2 regions of the Paenibacillus sp. S29 genome follow, and region 2 is predicted to be linked to the other one. Evidence: riboswitches for the same ligand, from Rfam matches in the RefSeq annotation. Region 2 holds a riboswitch; the other holds the start of a gene.
What was found. A riboswitch is a leader RNA that binds a small molecule or an ion and turns the genes downstream of it on or off. The one in region 2 is predicted to bind cobalamin.
Positions count from the first base shown of each region.

Region 1: it holds a riboswitch for cobalamin, as region 2 does, so the genes downstream of both, metE (5-methyltetrahydropteroyltriglutamate--homocysteine S-methyltransferase) here and ACL9RM_RS01030 (ABC transporter substrate-binding protein) in region 2, are expected to answer to the same signal.

Region 1 is NZ_JBMOUI010000001.1:424,323-432,140, reverse strand. It holds gene ACL9RM_RS01975 (glycoside hydrolase family 3 protein) at 1-1,307, opposite strand, end outside; gene ACL9RM_RS01970 (AbrB/MazE/SpoVT family DNA-binding domain-containing protein) at 1,542-2,012, shown strand; gene ACL9RM_RS01965 (anaerobic ribonucleoside triphosphate reductase) at 2,304-4,253, shown strand; gene nrdG (anaerobic ribonucleoside-triphosphate reductase activating protein) at 4,250-4,747, shown strand; cobalamin riboswitch at 4,930-5,125, shown strand; gene metE (5-methyltetrahydropteroyltriglutamate--homocysteine S-methyltransferase) at 5,287-7,605, shown strand; gene ACL9RM_RS01950 (DUF6985 domain-containing protein) at 7,694-7,818, opposite strand, start outside.
Region 2 is NZ_JBMOUI010000001.1:214,933-222,750, reverse strand. It holds gene ACL9RM_RS01040 (ABC transporter permease) at 1-334, opposite strand, end outside; gene nikB (nickel ABC transporter permease) at 349-1,278, opposite strand; gene ACL9RM_RS01030 (ABC transporter substrate-binding protein) at 1,294-2,874, opposite strand; cobalamin riboswitch at 3,092-3,295, opposite strand; gene ACL9RM_RS01025 (hypothetical protein) at 3,659-3,973, shown strand; gene ACL9RM_RS01020 (hypothetical protein) at 4,518-5,201, shown strand; gene ACL9RM_RS01015 (hypothetical protein) at 5,710-5,892, opposite strand; gene ACL9RM_RS01010 (nucleobase:cation symporter-2 family protein) at 6,062-7,369, opposite strand; gene ACL9RM_RS01005 (xanthine phosphoribosyltransferase) at 7,363-7,818, opposite strand, start outside.

The DNA.
Region 1 (7,818 bases), 210 kb from region 2:
ACTGTGAGCTTCGCTCCGTCATTCGCCGCCGTCAAGGTCACGCGATTCTTGGCATCACGGTACACGACGCGTTCCTTTGCGTCCTCACCTTCCAGTTTGGCACGAATCGCCTCCAGCGGTGTAACCCGGTAGGGCAGCGTACCGGAATACCAGTCGCGGTACACCTCATTGCCATGCGTACCAATGACCGCTACTTTGCCGCACCGGGCAGGGTTCAAAGGCAAGAGTTCATGCTCATTTTTAAGCAATACGATCTGCTCCCTCGCCGCACGCAACGACAATTCACGGGCTTGCTCTGTCAGGAGAGCTTCCTCTCCGATTAAGGCATAAGGATTGTCTGCCGCCGGATCAAATTCCCCCAAACGAAAACGGACACGGAACGTATGGAACAATGCCCGATCCAAGTCTTCTTCTTGTAGCGTTCCTTGCGCCAAGGCTTCACGAATCGCCTGTTTGGAGAGCTCTGCATCATCTGTAATGCTGTCAATTCCCGCCCGAATAGATTCGGCCACACCTGGCGTGTGTGAATCGTAATACTGATGATCGTTGACAATCCCCATGACATCACCCGCATCACTTACGACAAAACCGTCCATCCCCCATTCGTCCCTGACAATATCGTTAACCCCATAATATAACGTAGCAGGCGTTCCATTAATCAGGTTGTAAGAAGTCATCATCGACTGGGCGCCGCCTTCCGTAAAAGGCTTCTCAAAGGCTCTTAGGTAATATTCTCGCAGGTTTCGTGGATCTATACTGGAGGAGCCACTTCCCCGATCCACTTCATTATTGTTACCCAGAAAATGTTTTAAAGTGGCGACCGCTTTCAAATATACCGGATGATCCCCCTGTATCCCCTTGACTAACTCCTTTGACAGCTCTCCCGTCAAATATGGATCTTCGCCGTAAGCTTCCTCATTGCGTCCCCACCTCGGGTCACGCTCCATATCCACTGTAGGTGCCCACAGGGTCAGACCGTTTAATTTGGGATCACGACGATAGTACACACGCGCCTCATCGGCGATAACAGAGCCGATGAGGCGCATTAATTCCGTATCCCAAGTACATGCCAATCCTACAGGCTGAGGAAATGAAGTCGCCTCACCCAACCACGCTATCCCGTGTGCCGCTTCCGTACCGTGCTTATAAGCTGCGACTCCCAATCGGTCAATGGACGGCTGGTATTGCAACATGGATTCAACCTTTTCCTCCAAGGTTAGTCGCGACACAAGATCCCGTACACGCTCATTCAGATGAATCTTCGGATCTTGAAATAAATATTCGATACCCGTTGTTTCATGACTCATATCCGTCATCTCCTTAGCTTAATTAAGATGATAAAAAGTTCATTTCTGAAAGCGTTTTAATATATCATAGCTAAAAAGGGATACCCCGGCAACAATACCGAAAACATCCTATACTGGTTGAAAGAAAGACCGCAGCATAAAGACAAAAAAAGTTGTATTTTACCTTCAATATACAAAGCTAAAAATAATATTTTTTGGTATAATCAGGATATATCATGGAAGGAGGAAGCGCTAATGAAAAATACCGGAATGACAAGGCCTCTGGATCAATTGGGGCGGATTGTACTCCCTAAGGAAATGCGGACCACAATGGATATCAATATCGGTGATTCACTTGAATTTTTCGTAGATGAAGAAGGGTTTGTACTAAGAAAATACACCGGTGTCTCCTGCAAATTTTGCGGCGCGGTGGATCATTTAACTTATTTTCGCGACAGCTTTATTTGCGCAGAGTGCATCCAGGTATTAAAGACCGATGAAAATGTGCATGCCACAAGCACCGATGCTATTCAGGCTCAAGAAGATTCTAAGCCGACCCGAACCAACACAACCTGGCAACCCAAGCAATCTAGAGTGCAGCAAGGTGAAATGGTAAAAAAGCTACGCAAGCTGATTCAGGAACACCCGAACCTGCCACAAAAAGTGTATGCCGAAATGCTAGATATTTCCCAAGGCCGGGTGTCCCAGTTGAAAAAGCTACTCTAAACCTTCTCAAAACAATATCCCAAGATCATATACTATGTACTCGCAAGCCTATCATTTTCATCGCAACTACGATGGCCAGATATAGAGTAAGGTGCATATCCGTGGATGTGTCCCTTACTCTGTATCTGGCTTTTTTATGCTGCCCGCCCCTACCAATGTGACAATAGTCACATACTCTCAATGTATACGTATATACAATATATAGATCGAAACAATTGGTTAACACAAGATATCATCAATATGTTGTTTTTGTGAAAAATATATATATTTTACTATATGGAGGGTTTTACGATGAAGGTGCTGGAGGAACATCAATTATACGACATCGGCGAACGGGTCATTGGGGCACAAGATCTGGACATGCTGCGGGAGAATGCAAATTTGAATGGAGAATCGTTCAGCGGCAAAATGAGCAAGCTTGGGTCCGAGTATGCCAAATGGTATGCGCGCCTGCGGGTACTTCCGCCTGAACTGACGAACGCGATTGACCACGGGTATGTATATGTTCACGATTTGGACCAATATGCACTCGGAACTACAAATTGTATCTTTATTCCTTTTGGTCGTTTACTGCGAGACGGCTTCAATACAGGCAACGGCTCTGTGCGCACACCGCAAACGATTATGTCTGCTATGGCACTTGTCGCCATCATATTCCAGTCTCAGCAAAACAGCCAATTCGGAGGTGTCTCTGCCAATAAAATCGATTGGGACCTTGCCCCATACGTTGCCCGGTCCTTCCGCAAGCATCTGCGCAAGGGACTTCGGCTGTTCGAGGAAGAGGTAGAATCCAATATGTCTGACGACGAACTACATATGGCCAATCCCCATTTGCAAGAAGTCTGCCCTCGTTCATACGCATTCGCACGCGAAGAAACGGAGACGGAAACCCGGCAGGCTGCTGAATCGCTCATTCATAACCTGAACACCATGAGCAGTCGGGCGGGGGGACAGATTCCATTCACTTCACTGAATTACGGAATGTGCACGTCTGCTGAGGGACGGCTTGTTACTCAATCGCTGCTGGAGGCCACTATTCGCGGCTTGGGCAGCGGGGAAACTCCTATTTTTCCACAACATATTTTCCAATGTAAAGAGGGAATCAACCAGGCAGAAGGCGACATCAATTATGATTTGTTCTTACGGGCGGTAGAATGCTCTAGCAGACGGATGTATCCTAATTTTGTGAATGTGGATGCCACCTTCAACCTGCCTTTTTACCGTGCTGATGATCCAGATACCATTATAGCGACAATGGGTTGCCGTACCCGCACCATTTCTGACCGTTTCGGTAGAAACCGGCAGAGTGGCAAGGGGAACCTCTCCTTTAATACCATTAATCTGGTGCGGCTTGGCATTGAATATGGTATTTGCACAGGCAAACGCCTGACACCTGACCGTGATCGCTTTGATGCGAGACTAGAAGAAGTTATGCGCATTGCGGTAGATGGCCTAATTCATCGCTATCAAATCCAGACCAGCCAACCGGCCAAAGCCTCAGACTTTATGATGCGCGAAGGGGTATGGGAAGGTGGAGAACAACTGGCACCAGATGATAAGGTGGGAGGCGTACTAAAACACGGTACGCTTTCGATTGGGTTCATCGGGCTGGCTGAGTGCATGAAGGCACTATACGGGAAACACCACGGGGAGGATGATTTTGTATACCGCGAGGCACAGCGAATCATCACTTCCATGCGCGTGTATTGCGATCGAATGAGTGAATATCACAATTTAAATATTACATTGTTCGCTACGCCTGCCGAAGGTCTGTCGGGCAAGTTCACATTGCTGGATCAACGTGATTTCGGGATTATTCCTGAGGTAAATGATCGAGAATATTACACCAATTCTTTTCATATTCCCGTGTATTACACGCTCCCGGCTGCTCGTAAAATCAGCTTGGAAGCTCCGTTCCATAACCTATGCAACGCTGGTGCGATTTCATACATTGAGCTGGACGGTAATGCGCGGAATAACCCGGATGCGTTTCTTAAAATTGTTCAGTATGCGCTGCATCAGAACATCGGCTATTTCTCCATCAACCATCCGGTGGATCGTTGTACGGAATGTGGTTATGAAGGGATTATCGGGACAAGCTGCCCCCAATGTGGCACAGATGAGGAGCACACACACTTTCAGCGCTTACGTCGGGTAACCGGATATCTGACAGGAGATTATACCGTTCGCTTTAATGCCGCAAAACAGGCAGAAGTTCGAGACCGGGTGAAACATAAGTGAATTTGTGTGGCTACATTCCGGAATCTCTGAACGAAGGATACGGCCTGCGCACCGTTGTGTTCATTAGCGGTTGCCGTCATGCCTGTCCTGGATGCTTTAATCCAGAGTCATGGAGCTTCCGTGCAGGCGAGCCATTCACCCCCCAACGACAACAGGAGGTCATTCGTGACATCATGGAAAATCCGTTGTTGGATGGACTGACTCTCTGCGGGGGAGACCCGTTTTTCTCAGCAGCAGAATGCTCGCAATTTGTGCGTGACTTCCGCGAAGCCTGTCCCGACCGAACCGTGTGGGCTTACACTGGCTTTGTCTATGAAGATCTACTCACAGATCAGGAGCGACAGGAACTGGCGCTTTTGTGCGATGTGATTGTGGACGGTCGTTTTGTAGAACAGCAAAAGGACCTGACCCTTCCCTTCCGGGGCAGTCGCAACCAGCGTCTGGTAGATGTAAAAGCCAGCATTCAGGCAGGTTATACCGTTTCATTGACATAAGGCGATGCTTACCCAGCAAGCAAGATGCTATATCTAATCTAAGACAAGCCCCCATCATGGGTAAGCTTGTCTTTTTTTCATATAGCTAACAGATTCCATTGGAGTTTCTATTGCGCATCCTGTAAGTTTCACTTATGATGGTGAACAAGTATACGAGTGCATAATTATTCGTCATACCTTAACCGCATAGCTTGGAGATAGGTGTCTGTTCTATTCAGATCAGGCTTAAAAGGGAAGCCGGTGCAAATCCGGCACGGTCCCGCCACTGTAAACGGGGAACTTTCAGCTGTTCATATATCCACTGGTCCACAGACCGGGAAGGAATGCTGAGCGTCATGATCCGTAAGTCAGGAGACCTGCCTATTTTAACAACATCGCAAGTACCTACGGAAGATAGGGAGGTGTTAAGAGCAGTCGCCGTATTTTTGATTTTTTAATCACGGAGGCATTCTTTCCCCTACTTATTTTTAACCTTGGGGGGAAGAATGCCTTTTTTGGTACGTAAAAATAAAACAGCTACCCACTAGGAGGAAAAGTACATGTCCATTATTGAATGGCCTGAATTGTCCGGCTTAATTAGCAGTAATCTGGGATATCCGCGTATCGGCGAAAATCGGGAATGGAAGAAAGCACTGGAACGCTTCTGGAACGGTAGCATTAACGAAAGCGAACTGCAGACGGAGATGAAAAGATTACGGTTGGAGCATCTGAGCAAGCAGCGCGACAAGGGGATTGATTGCATTCCTGTCGGAGACTTCTCCTATTACGATCACATGCTGGATACATCTGTGATGTTCGGTCTGGTACCCGAACGGTTCAACTATCGTCCCGCGGGTCCGGTTCCTCTGTCCGTGTATTTCGGGATCGCTCGTGGACAGAAGGGAGCAACCGCTAGTGAAATGACCAAATGGATGAATACCAATTATCACTACATCGTTCCTGAATTGGCGAACGCAGTTCCGGTGTTCACTGAAAATAAACCTTTACAGGCTTATCGTGAGGCAAAACAAGAACTAGGTATTGATGGGAAACCGGTCCTCATCGGCCCCTATTCATTCGTTACCCTTTCCAAAGGCTATGATCGTAAGGGGCTTGCCTCTATTATAAGAACCTTCCTGCCTTTATACACCCGTGTCCTGTCTGAGCTAGCAGCAGAAGGTGTTCAGTGGGTCCAAATCGATGAACCTGTCCTGACTACCTCATTCCCAGCAGAGGATCTGGACATTATTCAGGAAGTCTATGAAGCTTTGAACCAGGCTGCGCCCTCCTTAAATATAATGCTGCAAACCTACTTTGGCAGCCTAGATCATTATGAGCGTCTGTCCGCACTTCCGGTACAGGGGCTGGGTCTTGATTTTGTGTATGATGATGGCGAAAATCTTCAGCATATATTGCAGCATGGCTTCCCTAAAGGAAAAACGCTGGGCGCTGGTGTCATTGACGGACGCAATATATGGCGCAGCGACCTGAACGCTGTAGCTGCTCTGCTGGGTCAGTTAGCAGAACAGACCACTGCCGAGCAGCTTATCGTACAGCCATCATGCAGTCTGCTGCATGTGCCAGTCAGCCTGGAGGCAGAGCACAAGCTGGACAAGGAGCTGGTGCAAGCGCTGGCCTTTGCTGATGAAAAGCTAGAGGAAATCGCCATCCTGACGGCTGCACTTGGCAAACACGATCCATCCGCACTCACCAAGCTTGGACAAAGTGCAGATGCGGTAGCCCGTTTCAACAGTTCAGCGGCACGCGTACAGACAACTGCCGATCTGGCCGACCTGTTGGCCAAAGAGCCTCTGTCACGCAGCGTTCCTTTCGCCGAGCGTCGTGAGATTCAGCAAAATAAGCTGAAGTTGCCTCCACTGCCTACGACGACCATTGGTAGCTTCCCGCAAACCGCCGAGATCCGCAAGGCCCGCCTGCACTATCGCAAAGGAGAATGGTCTGCCAAGCAATATCGAACGTTCATCCAACAGCAAATTAAGGAATGGATTGATATCCAAGAGGACATTGGCATTGATGTGCTTGTACATGGGGAATTTGAGCGGACCGACATGGTTGAATTTTTTGGCGAAAAGCTGAATGGCTTTGCTTTTACGCAAAACGGATGGGTGCAGTCCTACGGCTCCCGTTGTGTCAAACCGCCGATTATATACGGAGACGTTTCCTTCGATCAGCCCATGACCGTGGAAGAAACGGCATTCGCCCAATCGTTAACTTCCAAGCCTGTTAAGGGAATGCTTACGGGTCCTGTGACCATTTTGAACTGGTCTTTCGAACGTAATGACATTCCACGTAGTCAAGTCGCTTTACAGTTGGCTCTGGCATTACGGGCAGAGGTAGAGGCACTGGAACAAGCGGGCATCGGCATGATCCAGGTCGATGAGCCTGCAATTCGTGAAGGGCTTCCGCTGAAAAAAGAACAGCAGCAAGCCTATCTGGATTGGGCGGTTCAAGCCTTCCTTGTGACCACGGCCACCGTTGAGCCAGCCACCCAAATCCATACGCATATGTGCTATTCCGAATTTCAGCATATGATTCAGTCCATCTTCGATATGGATGCCGACGTTATATCTATTGAAACCTCGCGAAGCCACGGAGAACTGATTGTCAGCTTTGAAGATCAGGTATACGACAAAGGCATCGGTCTGGGCGTGTACGATATCCACAGCCCGCGCATCCCCGATGTATCTGAAATGCTAAGCATGATCCAGCGTGCCCTGCGCGTACTGCCATCAGATTTGTTCTGGGTTAATCCGGATTGTGGTCTGAAAACCCGCACCAAAGAGGAATCTGTCGCCGCCTTGCGACAAATGGTACAAGCGGCTCAAGCAGCCCGGGCTGCATTGGCTGTATCCAACTAATTTTTTTATCGTATCCAATCGCGCCATCATTTTCGCCTTATCCTATTCCCCTTTCCGGCCCTTTTTGCTAAAAGCCAGGAAGGGGGATTTATTCTAGATCATATAATGTATATACGCCTTGAATATGCTCCATTTTCATCTGCTTCATATGTACGCCTAAGCCATGTTCTCGATCCCAGGAGCAACTAAAATTCAAATACAGTTCATCCTTTG
Region 2 (7,818 bases):
TTCCACGCATAACCAGCTGATCCACGCGTCCGCGCACATAACCAATGAGTAACCCTATAGGCAGACTGAAACACAGCGTAGCTACAGTAATTGCACATGCGATTAGCACGCTCATCCGAATCCCGTAAATTAGCCTTGACAGCACATCCCGACCCAGATGATCCGTACCGAAAGGATATTTCCGACTGGGTGGTGCCAGACGGTTCAAAAGATCCACTTGAAGCGGATCATGAGGAGCGACCCATGGAGCTAATAACCCAAGCAGCACGATCAGACCAAACAGTACGCCTCCTGCCAGCAAGCTCCCTTGAAAGGAAAGCCGTATCTTTTTCATTTTCAGCTTCCCCCTTAACGCAAACGCAGCCTCGGATCTATCGCCGTCTGGACCACATCCACCAAACACTGAACTCCTACAATTAAAAATACGGCGAAAATAACATACCCCTGAATCACCGGATAATCTCGCTGTGTAATTGCATCTATAAAATACTTGCCCAACCCCGGCCATGAAAAAATGGTCTCTACGATGACATTACCTGCCAGCATAAATGATAGATTGGTACCTAGCAGTGTAATTATAGGCAGAACCGCATGCTTAAATATCTCAAAAAAGAGGATATGCATACGGGAAAAGCCTCGAGCCTTCGCTGCTTTCACAAAATTCCGGTCACCCAGCTCCAGCATTTGAGCGCGCAGTACACGTGCTTGCACAGCTCCCAAACCTGCGCCAAGAGTCAGCGCTGGGAGCACTAAATGTGTCCAATCCTCCCTTCCCATGGATGGGAGCCAGCCCAAGCGAACGGAGAATAGATAGATCAACAGAAACCCAAGCCAAAAAGAGGGGATCGACGATCCCAGCAGGGCGAACAGCCTGCCCAGACGATCCAATGGGCCGCTAATTTTTAGCGAGGCAGCCAGCCCCAACCCCAGCGTAAGCACCGTCATGACGGCAAAGCCCGCAGCAGCTAGCTCCACAGTAGCAGGCAGTCTGTTCCACAGTTCGGCTAGCACGGATTCCTTGGATACATACGAGGTGCCCCAATGCCCTGTGAACACATCCCGCAGCCAGTTCACATATTGAATATGAAACGGTTCGTTTAAGCCTAGTTCCTGCCGTAGCGTCGTCAACGCCTCCTCAGAGGCAGGGACATTATGCGCGGTGAGCAAAATGGTAGCAGGGTCTCCAGGAGCCAGCCGCATCAGTACAAAAGTCAGCGTGGATACAACGAATACAATGATGAGCAGCTGCGCCACACGTTCCAGTATAAAACGAATCATAGGATACGCCGCTCGTTATTCCGCAATATCGGATTGCGCTGTAATGTAGTAATACTCGATCGGATGGGGTGTAAAACCCTCCACCCCTTTTTTCACACCAAACACATTGTCAGGATGCACAATGAACGACTGTGGCAAATCCGTATTGATGATATCCAGCGCTTGTAGTGTCACAGCATTACGCTGCGCTGTATCCTTCGCCAGCTTCAAGCTGTTAAGAATACTCTGCAGCGGTTTGGAACTATAACGGCTTACATTGGCTTCGCTTTTCGAAGAATAAAACATATCCATAAAATATTGTGGCTCTCCTGTATGAGCAGTAAGCATACTGTACATAGCAAAATCCCAATCGTTTTTGGTCAACGCCTCGTCGATATTTTCCACCTTGTGAATCTTGACCTGGATTCCCTCTTTCAGCAATTGGCTTTGGATGACCTCAGCCATAACAGAGAGCTCCGGACGCTGAGGAAAAGTCAGCAGCGTAACCTCGAACGGCTTGCCTTGCTTAGTCCATGTCCCTTGGGCGTCCTTCTGCCAGCCATCCTTCGTTAACAGCTGATCCGCCGTTCCGTCCAGCGCTTTACGCTCAACTTTACCGAAGGGAAGAATGCTCGGGAACGGACTGCTTGCTTCCGTACCGAAGCCCCTCATGACGGCGCTCACAATCGATGTGCGTGGAATCAGGCTGTCCACCACCTTACGGTTCGCCGCATCCTTGAATACTGGGGATTCCATATTATACACGAGCATATGGGTGCGCAAGGAGGGAGCCGACAGCACCTGTAGCTTGTCGTTCTTTTTCAGTACCTCTGCGTTATCAACCGGAATATCCGTCGCTACATCCACCTCGCCGGATTGCAGCGCCATCAGGCGCGAATTCCCGTCCGTAATGAACTTCATCGTCGCTTCAGCCAATCGTGCCTTCTCGCCCCAATATCCGTCATAACGCTCTACGATCAAGGATTGGTCCTTGTTGAACGCTTTGATTTTAAAGGCGCCTGTCATCGCTGGGTAACTCTGCTCATCTTTCATCGATGCCACATCCAGTACAATCGTCGATGGATCAGCTAGATTGGACACCAACGCCGCATTCGGCTGGTTTGTCGTGATCTTTAAGGCCAGCGGGCCGCTTACATCAATGGACTTCACATTCAGTAAATCCTTCGCCAGATGGCTTTTCTCGATAGAGCGTAGCAAAGATGCTTTTACACTTGCTGCATCCATACTCTTTCCATTATGAAAAGTGACTTTATCCTGCAAGCTGAACGTCCAAACTGTAGGACTATCCTGCTTCCACTCCTTTGCCAGCCAAGCCACAGGCTCCAGCTTTTCATTCAAACGTACCAGTGTCTCACCTGCACCGGATCGCATCACATCCCAGCTATTATCTCCGTGCGGGTCAACACCTGACGGTTTCCATGTATACGCCATTACCAGCTTTTTACCTGTCGCTGTTTGTTGTGCTGACGCGTTCTCATCTTTGCCGGAGCTATTCGACGTCTTATTGCTAGTACATCCCGAAAGAGCCATAACTGCCAGTAACAGCATCACCCCTGTACATATCAACCATGAGCGCCTGCTACGATTGCTAATCATTCGATGAATCCCCCTCTATCTTGTAAAATCATATAAACCTAACGCAAAACGCGAAAAAAGCATTCCGGACCACTTGATCAGCAGTCAGAAATGCTTTCATTATAAAATGTCAAAACACACCTCGAAGCCAACTCCAAAAACATAGAAGGGATCAGATCGGTTTCAGACATTCCGTATGCAGCACGCCTAACCACCTCCCCAGCATCCCGTGGGTCTGACAGTGATGTCAAAACAGGCAGGTCTCCTGACTCCAAGCGTATCTTTCAGGCCTTCCCGGTTCTTCACAGTTCCAGTGGCTGTTCTGAAAGCTCCAGCAGTATCCTGCTGATGCCTGTATACAGTGGCGGGCCCGTGTCGGAATCAACCGAACTTCCCTTTTAAGTGAACACGCTCAACAACTATCCACATGGTCTCAACAAAACCCCGTACATAGAGTCGTCCGGCTCACACCTGTTTTCTTCCTTTATTTCTTTCCATTACGATCTTATTTTGTTGTCACAGGCTTGTCAATAAATGCTGTATAATAATTCAAATTTGAATGATATGGCGAGAATGAAGGTAATGGCTATTCATTGCGTGCACGAAATGACGGGCATTCCGTCTCCCTCATGATGTCCCGAAAACTGTACCAGACTACTTAATGAATCTAAAAGAGAAGCATAAACGAAAATTTAGCAGCGAGATTGCATCAATTTGTACAAGCTATTAAAAAAGATACATTATATCAAATGCCTGAAAAAGCAGTTGGTTATTCCTTCTCCAAAAAATTGAGGAAGAAAAAAATTTGAAAAGCGACAAAACCAAAGAGTTGATCGGAAATTTAGTGAGCAAACCTTGTGGAATTTCTATTATAAGGATAACAGCATTGGGGGCAGCTACCAAACAAAAGAACTATATTGTTGATTCTTCTCAGACAGCCTTTGAGACAAATTTAACTATTAGAGAATTTACCCGTAAAACATTCCTTAGTGATTTAGAGAATGAGTTTGAAAAGCCTCCGGTGATTAGCCGGGGGCCTAATTTGTTAACTGACCATTTCCTGACAAGCCATGTCAGCGTGCCGTTTAGGTGCCTAGCAGTCAAGTTATTTTTTAGCTAGTAAGTGAGCTAAGCGAGGGATCTTGCAGGTCGTTCACAGCGTCGTACTGTAAACCAGGACGAAGCGACGGCTTGCTTTTACGCTCGAAAAGTTGTGGAGCTAAAGAGTTTTGTACGAACAACCAAACGGGGAGGCACTTGCTATTAAACCGTCAGTTAATAAAAGGACCGTTGCGATCAATACGGCTCTCTTCTATCTTATTTTAAATTTTATCCATTAAATAAAATTATTTACAAACATAAAATTTACAGGTAATATTTACTTATTCCTTCTTATGGATAAAAAAACAATTGTATACACGACTCCAGAGAGGAGACTTAGTAGAAATGAGGTTGATAATGTTCTGAAAATAAAAGTAGATGCGGACACTGTGTAAAGTTGCAATGAGCCGTTAAGCGAAGAAGTTGTCGTCGTTGGTCCTTGAATAAAGGAATAATATATTCCTACCAAAAAACCGTAAGACAAATACTTAAACAGATTTTTTTCAAATTTACTCATTTCTTAGCCCCCAATAATATTTTTCGAAGAGGAGAATTTTAATACTATGAAACCATTCAAAGTCATGACTAAAACAGCAATAATTGCAGCATTGACAGCAATATTATTACCATATGGAGCCATTGCTTCTGCAAATGATGCGCCGAATCCATTGTCATCGACAATACAATCAGAAGCCGGAAAATGGGAACCGACAGATGAAATAAAGGCCAAGGAAGGACAAGTCTACAAATATATCGATCCTAGTAGTGTTAACGATGATGTTTATTACTATTATGTCAATTACGACAATTTAAATCAAGAAAAAGGTAATAATGATAGAATTAGTACCCAATCCATTGGGGTGACTCCTATTGTTAAAACCCATGAAAATCTAGGTTATTGGGTTGATACAAACAATGCAATTCGTGTAAGTACATATACTGGGCCTGCTGCTGCAAAAATTACAGTGAAAACTAATATTAAAGTGAAAGCGGAAGGAGCAATAACAGGTGGTGTTAAAGCTATAGAAGGCACATTGGGTTTTGGTATAGAAGCTGATATTGGCCTAGATGATGAATATTCAATCAATGTTCCTAAAGGAGAAAGATGGGTCATTAGTGCTTTTCCACGATATGAAAAACATAGATTAGGAATGTATTGGCCAGCTCCATTCATAGGTGATCCTTTCATAGGTTATGTGAGAGTAGACAAGCCTGTGGGAATTGCTTTCAGAGTAGAAAAGCACTAATCATATCAAATAAATTGAAATAAAAAGAGAGGCCGTTGCAACCAACACGGCTTCTTTTTTATAGCGGAAAGTAGCGGGACTCTCGCGAGTCTACTCAGTTACTTTGGACTGGATCTGTGGCGTCCGAATGATCTATTGCGTTCAAAGGACTTTATATCATACCTAGACAGGGTTACACGAAAGAATGTCGAATAGAGCGGGTAAGTAAAAGAATGATGAAACAGGATTGTAATTCGTCGTGACGGACAATTAAATACTTGGTACTACGGGTTTTTTATTGACAAGCACGGAGGGTGATGAAATTAACAAGACAGCGAAATTTGAGGATTGGAAGACCGGACATATGCACTCACAAAACTCTGGGTTTTGGAATTTAATTTCGTATGGAATCTTACTGTATCAGCATAGGGAGGCATTCACTTTATCTATCTGCTAACGCATACGGTTCGAATAATCTTCCGTGATTTTTGCTAGGATAAAAAAACAACACGTTCCCAAAGAATATTTTCTATCGTCCACGACTTTCACGTCCAATAGTCATAATTCTGGCCCCCTGCTTTAGCTTGCCCAAATCCAGGAAATAAAGCAGTCCCCTTGTTGACGATCCGCGACTGTTGCGCATCTGCTTACGCTGGCTGCGAACCAATGTAAGCAGCTTCGTTAGGTTATAGCTGTCCAACTCCAAACTCAATCAATTTGGGTGTGCTGCGTCTGGCTCCGGCCAGCCTGACGCCTGCCGTAATAGATACCAGTTTGCACAGCCTATCTTCTCTGCTCATCTTCCCCGGATAACTCCATGCCAAAAAGCCGGAAAAGAGGCATACGTCCTCTCTCCGGCTATCTTTATTTATTCCTAATCATCAAACCTTCTGTGGAACCTCCGAAACCGTCACGCTTTTGACCGATTCCCCTTGTTTTCTCGTCAAAACAATGTTCAAGACAATCGCAGTAATCGAACCCGAAACGATACCATTTTGCAACAGCATTTTGGCAAAGCTCGGCAGCTGGTCGAACATTTGTGGCAGAACGGCAGAGCCTAGGCCCACGGCAATACTGCATGCTGCGATCAGCAGATTGCTTTCCTTCCGCAGATCCACTTCTGACAAAATAGACATGCCTGATGCAGCAACCGAGCCGAACATGACGATCATCGCCCCGCCTAGCACAGCGTTAGGAATCACTGTCGTTAAGGCAGCCAGCTTAGGCAGCAAACCGAGAACAACCATGATCCCGCCCGCAGCAAAAATAACGTTCCGCGATTTGACGCGTGTGAGTGAGATCAGGCCAACATTTTGCGAGAAAGCTGTATAAGGAAACGCGTTAAAAATACCCCCAAGCATAATCGCGAGTCCTTCGGAACGCAGACCATTGACGATCTGCTTCTGTTCCACCTTCTGATCAATCGCTTTGCCTACTGCTAGATAAACGCCTGTAGACTCAACCATACTGACAATATTGACGATAATCATCGTACATACTGCCATCATGCTAAACTCTGGCTTACCAAAATAAAACGGCTGCGCGACACTCACCCATGAGGCTTCCGCCACGGGAGCAAAATGCACCATTCCCATTCCATAAGCAACCACCGTACCCGCGAACAGACCAATAAGCACGGAAATCGAGCGCAAAAAGCCTTTTGCCAACCGATTCACAAGCAGGATAACCAGTAGTGTAACTAACGCCAACAGCAAATTACGTGGCTGTCCAAAATCCGCGCTGCCCTGGCCCCCTGCTACATTGTTCATCGCCACCGGAATAAGAGATAGACCGATAATCGTAACGACCGAACCCGTAACGACCGTCGGGAAAAAGCGTAGCAGCTTGCCATACAAAGGTGCTGCTAACACCACGAATATACCGGACAAAATAATAGCACCGTACGCTGTCGCTAAATTTGAGGTCGAAGCAATCGCGATAATGGGCCCTACTGCCGTAAATGTACAGCCTAAAATGACAGGCAGTCTACTACCGAAAAAGCGTGTCCCCATAATCTGTAATAACGTAGCAATCCCGCAAGTGAACAGATCGGCAGCCACCAAATAAGCCATCTGGGCTGGTGTCAGGTGCAATGCTCCTCCTACAATTAGAGGTACAGCAATTGCTCCAGCGTACATCGCCATGACATGCTGGAAGCCCAGCGCGAATAACTTTTGTTTACTTAGCATCCCACATTCTCCTTAACGGGAGGAATCACCGCTCCAGCTTCCTCTATAAAATGAACCTCGCCTGGTGCCATGGAAGCGATACGCGCAAGAGAGCGCACAGCAATGCCTCTTTGCTCCAACAGTCCACGGCCTTCCTGGAAGCTCTTCTCAATTACACAGCCAACCCCGGCCAGCTCCGCTCCTGCTTCCTTCACAATATCCGTAAGTCCAACCAAGGCTGCGCCAGTAGCCAGAAAATCATCCACGATCAGCACATGGTCGCTAGCATCGAGATATTTTTGGGAAATGCTCACCTGATAGGTTTCCTGCCGAGTGAACGAATGAACCTCTGCGAAGTATACCTGCTCATTTAGCGTGATTGCCTTCTTTTTCTTCGCATAAATGAACGGGACCCCCAAGGCAATAGCAGTAGCCATAGCAAATTGAATACCACTAGCTTCAATGGTAAG